Regions from separate parts of the Sporosarcina sp. P3 genome, predicted to be linked through region 2. Evidence: riboswitches for the same ligand, from Rfam matches in the RefSeq annotation. Region 2 holds a riboswitch; each other region holds the start of a gene.
The links. A riboswitch is a leader RNA that binds a small molecule or an ion and turns the genes downstream of it on or off. The one in region 2 is predicted to bind cobalamin.
Positions count from the first base shown of each region.

Region 1: another riboswitch for cobalamin. It lies ahead of CSV61_RS07690 (ribonucleoside-diphosphate reductase subunit alpha); the one in region 2 lies ahead of CSV61_RS05605 (ribonucleotide reductase N-terminal alpha domain-containing protein).
Region 3: another riboswitch for cobalamin. It lies ahead of CSV61_RS14335 (hypothetical protein); the one in region 2 lies ahead of CSV61_RS05605 (ribonucleotide reductase N-terminal alpha domain-containing protein).

Region 1 covers NZ_PDZE01000005.1:29,630-32,918, reverse strand. The annotation lists gene CSV61_RS07690 (ribonucleoside-diphosphate reductase subunit alpha) at 1-1,981, opposite strand, end outside; cobalamin riboswitch at 2,142-2,318, opposite strand; gene CSV61_RS07685 (alanine/glycine:cation symporter family protein) at 2,658-3,289, opposite strand, start outside.
Region 2 covers NZ_PDZE01000003.1:265,702-268,990, forward strand. The annotation lists gene CSV61_RS05600 (CdaR family transcriptional regulator) at 1-105, opposite strand, end outside; gene CSV61_RS05605 (ribonucleotide reductase N-terminal alpha domain-containing protein) at 181-1,455, opposite strand; cobalamin riboswitch at 1,629-1,803, opposite strand; gene CSV61_RS16705 (hypothetical protein) at 1,969-2,139, opposite strand; gene mdh (malate dehydrogenase) at 2,509-3,289, opposite strand, start outside.
Region 3 covers NZ_PDZE01000014.1:13,252-16,540, forward strand. The annotation lists gene CSV61_RS14330 (FtsX-like permease family protein) at 1-1,512, shown strand, start outside; gene CSV61_RS14335 (hypothetical protein) at 1,561-1,782, opposite strand; cobalamin riboswitch at 2,034-2,224, opposite strand; gene CSV61_RS14340 (MATE family efflux transporter) at 2,369-3,289, opposite strand, start outside.

The DNA.
Region 1 (3,289 bases), on a different contig from region 2:
TATTATGATCCAGATCCGGCGCAATGACCGGTAATTTATAGTCTTTCTTCTCTTCATGGTAGAACGGCTTGAACACTGGATCGATGGATGCTGTTGAGCCTGCGATAACCGACGTCGAGCTGTTTGGTGCAACTGCCATCAAGTAGCCGTTACGCATACCGTTCATTGCTACGTCTATGCGCAATTCACGCCATTTATTGGAATCGTATTCGCGTTGCTCGAAATATTCACCTGTTTGCCAATCGGAACCATCAAACAATGGATATGCGCCTTTTTCTTTCGATAATTCCATTGAGGCTTTAATAGTCAAATACGCAATGTTTTCATATAACTCGTCTGCGAAATTCACCGCTTCATCTGACTCCCACTGAATGTTTTTCAATGCAAGTAAATGGTGCCAACCGAATGTGCCGAGTCCAATTCCACGGTAGCGTGCATTGGTGCGTTGTGCTTGGACGACTGGGATTTGGTTCTGATCGATGACGTTGTCGAGCATACGTACTTGGATGCGAATCAAACGATCTAACACGTCTGCTGTCACCGCTCTTCCAAGGTTGATCGATGACAGATTACATACAACGAAATCGCCTGGCTTTGTGCGTGTGACGACCAGATCGTCTTCGAGTGTTACGGATTCATGTGCAGATGCTGACATATTTTGGGTTATTTCTGTGCACAAATTACTAGAATAGATAATTCCTTCATGCTTATTAGCGTTCATACGGTTTACTTCGTCGCGGTAGAACATGAACGGTGTCCCTGTTTCCAGCTGGCTACGCAATATACGTTTCATGATTTCAATCGCTGGAACCGTCTCTCTGGATATATCTTCATTGCGGACACATTCTTCATACTTCTCGCGGAATGTGCCTTGTCCTTTTGTTTCATCATAGAAATCTTCCAATGAATAGCCCATTTTCGTGCGGACTTCATGTGGATCGAATAAATGCCAGTCTTCACGGGACTCAACTTTTTCCATGAACAAGTCCGGCAAGCAGACGCCTGTGAAAATGTCATGCGCGCGCAAACGGTCATCCCCGTTATTGAGCTTGAGGTCGAGGAACGTAAAGATGTCTTGATGCCATACGTCAAGATAAACGGCTACGGCACCTTGACGTTGACCGAGTTGGTCGACGCTGACTGCTGTGTTGTTCAGCTGTTTGATCCAAGGAAGAACACCGCTTGATGCCCCTTCGAAACCACGAATCGACGCACCGCGAGAACGAACTTTCCCCATATAGACACCGATACCGCCACCAAATTTCGACAAGTTCGCGATATCCGTATTGCTGTTGTAAATTCCTTGTAATGAATCGTCGACTGTATCGATAAAGCAGCTAGATAGTTGACCGTGCATCTTACCTGCATTCGATAATGTAGGCGTCGCAACTGTCATGTACAAATTACTCATCGCCCAGTACGCTTCTCCGATTTTATGAATGCGATCTACTGTTTCGTCTTGCATTAACGTCATCGCGATGATCAACCAGCGCTCTTGCGGAAGCTCCACTGACTGTTTCGTAAAGTTCACTGTTACATAGCGGTCTACTAATGTTTTTAGTCCAATATATGTGAATAATAGGTCACGAGAAGGATCGAGTAGCTTACCGATTTCCTGAAGCTCGTCCCGGCTGTATTTTTCTGTCAGAACAGGCGTGTATAAACCTTGTTCCACCAAGCGTTCTACATTTTTCGCAAAATCGGTATAGACATCTGCTCCACGCAATGCTTTTTGCTTTGCATAGACGTCGAATAAATAAATACGCGCCGCTACAAATGTCCAATACGCATTCGCCTCATCAATACGGCTTAAAGATTCCAACACCATCGCGTTCGTCCATTCAGTTGCCGAACTCGCCGGGTGACGCTCTTGGAATTTCTCACTCGCTTGGATCAACGGTTCGATTTGTTTCTTGCCAAATTCTTCTTGTAAGTTTTCCATCAATAAATGAAGTCCCACAGTTTCTTGAATAATAGCCATTATATCCGCTCCCTTTAGTGAATTGATTCGGTTATGTACTAAATTAAAAAAACTCCCGATATAATCGGGAGTCGTCGATTGACGCTTAGTAGATTGCGGAAAGTTTTAGGCAGACTGAAAAAAGACTGCTTTGTGCTTTCACTCTCCAACCCCGAAGAATGTTTTGCTGAGATGACTGGCAGGTCTACTGGCTGGCACATCGTTCTTCCATCTTTCCTTCCCGCCGTAGCAGTGGTTTTCATAAGATAGTCGTCCGTGCCCTCAGTTGCGGGGGCAGCTCCGTTCGTGGCGGATTCCCTTTTAAACGTCGTGGGTACCAATTCATCTAATTGCTATCACACACTATATATAGTGTGTTAATTCATATATAACCCTAACATGTTGTGTTCAAACATGCAAAACAAAAATCGAACCGAAGTTCAGAATCCTTCTTCTGAACTACGATTCGACTTTTGCTATTCAGTATTTTATAGTATATCAAACTTTTTACTTCTTGACTAAATCGTTTGTGTGAATGTTTTTAAATAGAGTGTGAAATAAGTAAAGTTAAGGGATTTCCGCTCCCGCTACAATCCTACTCTCTAACCTAAACCACTTAGAAAATTCACTGTGTTTTTTAGTACCCATTCAAAGTCTTACGATCAAAACTTGAAAAGCGCAATATCATTTCTCCATATCACAAACGGTCTTCTGCTCTTTCAGCTGTTTTTTCCCAACATTCTGCGCCTTTTAGGTCAGGAATGCTGGCTGATTTGAAGACGGGGTTTCTACCAGCTCTTCGTTGTTTCGTGAAGTCGTCAAGTACTTTGAAGGCGATTTTGCCGAGCAGTAGAATGACAATTAGGTTAATAATGGCCATTAGTCCCATGAACAGATCGGCCATATCCCATACTACTTGTACTTTTGCGATGGCGCCGAAATATACCATTGCGAGTACGAGTACTTGGTAGATTCGTTTCCATACGACGTTGGCATTAATAAATTCAATATTCGTTTCGCCATAGTAATAATTTCCGATGATGGAACTGAAAGCGAAGAACATGATCGCAACCGCGATGAAATACGGTGCCCACGCGCCTACTTGTACGGCCATGGAGTTTTGTGTCAAGATGATTCCATTTGCTTCACCTGATTGATACAATCCACCGAGCAAAATAATGAATGCGGTGGCAGAACAGATGATGATCGTATCGAAAAATACGCCAAGACTTTGTACCAATCCTTGTTTTGCTGGGTGCGATACGTTTGCTGTAGCGGCTGCGTTTGGCACACTACCCATACCTGCTTCATTGGAGAAGAGACCACGAC
Region 2 (3,289 bases):
GCTCGCTTGAATAAAGCCTCTTCGATCCGTTAAAATCACTTGCTGTCGTATCAGATTCGATAATTCCGTTACCATTTCATGTCCTAATGTATCAAATTGAAACACTTGTCTCACCTCGAATGGAAACTGCTACTCCTACTAAGTTTACGTTACTTTAGTTTCCACTACAATAGAGAGGTTTCAGATAAGTCGGACTTCTGGAATTCTACCGCTCCATGCCTTTATAAGTAGTTGCAACAGTTCTGCTGTTTCAATGGTGGCAGACTTTCCTAGCGTGACAGATCCACCTCGATCAGTATGTCGCTGTTCTGCAGTTATTCGGTCAATCATCGCGATTTGCTGTTGTTTGGTTGCCTGGTTTATCGAACGAGGCTTGACTGTAGCTGCTTTACGTAGAGGTGTTTTCATTCCGCTTTGACAGGATGCCGCCTCCAAGTAGCAGTTTATTTCTCGGGCTACCCTTTCAATAAACTGGGTAGCCTTTTTTGAATGTAAACCAATTTGCTGGTCAGCTATTGCGGTTTCCCATCCTACCACTTCAATTTGTATAGTACGTCCCCATATACTCTCAATGCCATTTAGCAAACGTACAAGTATGGTACAAGTACGTACCAATTCTTTTTCCCGCATAACATGTGGTAATTGAATATACGAATGTAGCACTGCCTTTTCTTGTTGTTCATGATTATGAAAATGCACTACAACACCCTCACTTCCAAGTAGTCGCTTCATTAAACCGATGGCAGAAACCTTTTTATGTGCAATAGAAGAAACGTCAGCGACACGAGAGAATCGCTCAAAGTTAAAATTGCCAAGTGGGCATCCAAAAGTGCGTTCTACTTGTTCAGCATCAAATAAACTCCAAGAGCTGCATGCTTTTACTTGTTCCATAAAATAATCGGGTATACGTATATGCTTTTCTTTTACCTTACTTGATAAAAATGATGCAATTCTACTGTCGGCAATATCCATAGCATATTGCCGAACTCCCGTCTTTCGCTGATAGAATGACTTTCCGAAGAAGGACATAATTTCAGCTGGCAAAGTCACATAGCCATGACTCAGTATCCAATATGCTTCCTGTACTTTTTGCAAGCGCTGGACAGTTTCATTTTGCATGGCGGCCATAGCTATGAGCATGAGTCTTTCCTGAGGCAGTCCTAACCTTTTATCGTCATAATCGGACGTGACAAATTCATTCATATATTGCTGCAACTGCTCAGAAGAAATCAGTTGATCACGTTCCGCTACAATCTGTAAGCCAAGCCATTTGATTTCACTTACTGAATAGTTATAAATCCATTGACCGTATAACCCGTCCTGTAACAATTTCCTTACTACTTGATGAAATCCTGAATACACGGGTCTTCCACGTTGTTGTTCTGCTTGCTTATACAATATCTGCAACAACGCATATTCATGTAAATGTTCTCTTGTCTGTTCATATACTCTCATGTTGCGGTCTCCTTTCGTAAACAACAAAAAACAATCATTCCGCCTCTTCGGCAAGATGATTGCAATAGTTGTGAATGAGGAAACAAATTCAGGTAGTTTGAATATACTCCACGCAAAAAACATAGAGACAGATACCTTTTTTGCTCCCACTCCTCAACCCCCGAAGAAAGTGTTGCTATTACGAAACGTGGCAGGTCTCCTGGCTTCACTTCATCCTTCCGTTAGTGCCTTCCCATGTCTCCATAGTGGCTAATTCTAACGGTCGTCCGTGTGTACAGTTGCGGGGACAGCTCCGGTTTACGGATTCCCTTTTATACCTTGATAGGTACCAACGCATCGTGCAAACTCGTTTATTTGATTGAATTCATTTTATCATGGATAACATAGAGGGTGGTAGCGTTTGTTTTATTTAGAAGCAAGGCATAACTTAACAGGGTACCTATGCACAAAACTACTGTGAGTCCATCCACAATCGTTTTTGCTAGGCACCCTGTATCGAGCTTTCTTCATTACTTACATTAGTTGTTGTTCGCATAGACAGCCGCACTCCGCCAATCCTTGAACATACGCTTCTTCCCACGTAATCCCATGGATGAAACCATTCTCTGAGTAACCTGTGATCAAATAAAACGTCTCATTTTGCTCTGGTAGTGTTGAATTGTTTTGATAGTGGTTGTTTTGCATTAAAATTACCTCCTGGATTTGTATTTTTCTTAGTATATGCCTTGTCGGGATATAAAAGAATATGTCCTTTGCCTTTATAAAAAATGGTAGCGCTTACATTCAAAGGTCATAGGAGAGAACATTCTTTATATGTTTCCGATTATATATAGTAAAGGCATATTTCATAATTCAGTTAATTCTGTTTATTGTATCACAAATAAAATTATAAGTAAATAAAGAAATTATAATTCTCTATTAACTATTGTGAATTTTTTAAATGAACATATGACTTCTCTATCATTCAATGAATGAAATGCACTCCGAAATACTTCTTTCTATAGAAAAATATCTCCCTAAGTCCTCGTTACGACTTAGAGAGATCAATAGTGATTAAGACATTTGCTTTTCGCAAATGTCGATCACTGCTTTGACAGAGTCAGCTGAATGATCGAGAGCTGTTTGTTCTTCCGCTGTTAATGGGAGTTCAATTACACTCTCGATCCCATTTCCACCTAAAACAGTAGGAACGCCTAAATAAATATTTTGATATCCATATTCGCCTTCTAAATAAGCGATAGATGGCATAATTCGTTTCTTATCTTTTATAATTGCTTCCGCCATCTCCACCAAAGCCGCCGCAGGTGCGTAATACGCGCTACCATTACCTAACAACGAGACGATCTCGCCGCCGCCTTTTCGAGTACGCTCCACAATTGCTTCCAATCGTTCATTCGAAATGATTTTATCCAATGGAATGCCTCCAGCGTAAGAATAACGCACAAGTGGAACCATATCATCACCATGTCCACCAAGGACAAAGCCGGAAATATCTTCTACGGAAATATTCAATTCTTCCGAGATGAACGTATTAAAACGGGCAGTATCCAGCACACCCGATTGACCGATTACGCGGTTTTTAGGAAAACCGGTTGTTTTATAGCAAACATATGTCATCGCATCTACCGGGTTACTTAAAATCAACACCACGCTGTCTGGTGCGTAACGCTTCACTTGTTCAGAAACAGAACGCATAATCTTCGCATTGGTCGCAACTAAATCATCACGACTCATACCTGGTTTCCGCGCGACGCCGGCTGTAATGATCACCATTGCAGCGCCTTCAATATCCTCGTAATTTGAAGTGCCTGTAATACGGGAATTGAACTGTTGC
Region 3 (3,289 bases), on a different contig from region 2:
ACCTTACGTTTCTCTTCAGAAGCTTTGGTTCGGACATTGATTGTGTTTGCGGCAATCTTCGTATTAATTTTGATCATGAATGCGCTATTCATTAAACGGCAAAGTATATTATCTTTGTTCCGTGTAACGACTGTGACGCAACAGCGGGTCAAAAAGATGACAGTATTCCAGGCGGTCATCGGTGTGTTGGGTATTCTACTCATTGTATTCGGCTATTATTTATCATCCCGATTGTTTAGTAGTGTGTTCCTTGGTGATCAGCTATTTCTGGTCATGATCATCATACTAGCTTCAGTAATCATGGGAACCTATTTGTTCTATAAAGGCTCGGTCAGCTTTATCTTTAATCTGATTCGTAAACATAAAGGGGGGTATCTGAACGTTAACGACGTGCTGTCTCTCTCTTCAATTATGTTTCGAATGAAATCAAATTCCTTTCTATTAATGATTATTACTTCATTATCTGCGCTATCCATAGCGTTACTGTCGTTAAGTTATATATCATACTACTCAGTAGAGAAGACCGTAGAGCGAACTATTCCGGCCGACTTCACTATTCCTGATACTACACGTGCAAAGGAATTTACACAGGCACTTGAAAGTAAAAATATTTCTTATACTGAGACAGCTGTTGATCTATTGACTACACCTGTGGATTTATTGAGAGTGCTATCTATTCCTGGTGGGGAGAGTCAAAATATGAGTTATACCGACACAGAAATGATTGTCATTAGTGATGAAGGATTGTCGGAAATAGATGTAGCAGAGAAGGAAGTACTCTTCATTAACTTCGATAGCTTGACGGAAAATTTCATGAAATTTCAAACAGACCAGCAAATCGTATTTCGAGGCAAAGAGCATATGTATGATCTAACACTGAAAGGGATAGAAAAAACAGCTGTCCTTCCAACGCGTGTGACCTATGCTTTCGTTGTCGCAGTGGTGGATGATCAAGTATTCGGGAAGATGAATAAAGATAAAGATCCGTCTATAACATCTGAATTTACAGAGTATCATGGAGTGGATATAGACAATGAAAATGATCTAGAAAAAGCAAATGAATTATTTAGTGTGTTGGGAATAAACGACTGGGCAGGACATGAATCGAAGTTTGAGGAAAGAACTGAACAAATGCAAGGTGCGGGCATGATCATGTTCATCGTGGGATTCCTCGGTCTCGCCTTCCTTATTACGTCTGGCTGTATACTATACTTTAAACAGATGGACGAAAGTGAAGATGAAAAATCGAACTACACTATTCTTCGTAAACTCGGCTTTACACAAACGGATTTACTTAAAGGGGTTCAACGAAAGCAGCTATTTAATTTCGGCATTCCATTGGTCGTCGGTCTTTTACACAGCTATTTTGCTGTGAAATCCGGCTGGTTCCTATTCGGTACGGAAATGTTAGCACCTACGATTATTGTGATGTTCATCTACACGGTACTATATTCTATATTTGGCTTGCTATCCGTATTGAACTATAAACGTGTAATCAAAGATTCTTTATAACCAAGTGATCCCCCTGACACATCTAAGTCAGGGGGATTTTACTATGAATTAGTTACTACCTACCAATTCAGTAACCACAATTTGATATGCTTTATCCAAATTAGCTAGTTGCACAATTTTTTCTGCAGTGTTATTCGCCTGATCTTCGAAAATCTGTTTTTTTATATCTTTTACTAGTAAAGAGAGGGGGGTGGAGTGAGTGCTCACTCGGTCCGACATCAGTGTATCTTTTAGTAAGTTTGTAAAGTCATCAATTGTTTGATTGTGCATGAATCATTCTCCTCATCGTGTGTGTATTGGTTCGTTGACATAAAAAAACATCCGTCCGGTAAATGCTTGGAAGGATGTTAAGTGGGAAGCCATGACGAAGTAAACGGTTCGGCAGGAAATACATCTACGTTGGATCGATAGAAACTGTATCGAAGCCACCTAATGAATGTCCTGATTCCGTTTTTTCGTACGTCGGCTTGTGTATGATTTTTCATAAGCCGCACTTGACACCTCCTATCCGCGTAGGGTATTGGTGTGTACTGATCTAGGCAGGTCTCCTGGCTCGTCTTCATCGTATAATCCACCTTCCCATTTCCCTTGCGGTAAAACAGTGGTAACGAATTATACTCCAACTCACAGTTGCGGGACAGCATCGGTTTTTCACCGATTTCCCTTTTAAGCGTTTAAGAAAAATAAACGCACCTATCTCTAACACGATATTCAGTTGCTCTTTCAGTATATCACGCTTATTTATGAAATGAACAAAAATAATGTTACACTGCTACTACAACACGGAATGACACTAATTCGACGGAACGCACCGCTTGGAATGTCGGTCTTACCGTCCCGTTCTATAGATCAATGTTTAGTGGATGAACGAATGTCGAGTAGCGCTCCTTTGATGTAAATACACACTAATAAATACGACAAGCTCAGAAGCAGGAATGGACAACCAAATACCATTTAATCCGAAAATGCGTGGTAAAATCATTAGGAAAATTAACATGACGATGATTTCACGTGACGCGGTGATCCAAGTAGCCATCCGTACATTGCCGACAGACTGATAATAGGTCATCATGACAAAGTTCGTACCTGTGAACAAATAAGCGAAGAAGAACAGGTTAATTCCAGTAGTAGCCAAATCTCTAACGGCTTGTGGGAAGTCTCCGAAAATCGATACGATAGGCCCTGCTGCGAATTGGCCGACAAGGAAAAACACAGCGCCCGCGATCATGACAGTAAGAGTGGCCTTTTTTACAGTTTCCTTCATCCGTGCTCGATTACCAGAGCCTTGATAATAACTGATCAGCGGCTGAATCGCGCCGCCCATTCCTAGGAATAGCATCAGCATAACACTGTGCACATAGTTCAAAATAGAGAACGCCGCAACGCCTTCCGTACCAGCCATCCGTTCGAATGCAATATTGTGCGTAATAGTAAAAAAAGAGATTCCCAACTCGGAAAGGAAGCTCGGAAAACCAATGAATAGAATAGCTAGGAATAGCTTTCTATTGAATCGTAAGCGAATTAGTTTTAAATTATTGTTTTTCTTAAAAAAGTGGGTGACTAGTACTAACATGCCCAAAAAGGAAGCGATAATTGTAGCACTTGCAGCACCGGCGACGCCATAATCTAGAATGAATAAAAACACATAATTCAAGATGATGTTCACGACGGACGTTACAATTAACCCGGCCATTGAAAGGTTCGGTGCTCCATCATTGCGCACGAAAATGCTAAACGTGTTTTCTACAGTAAAGATAAAACCAAACAGTAAAATCAC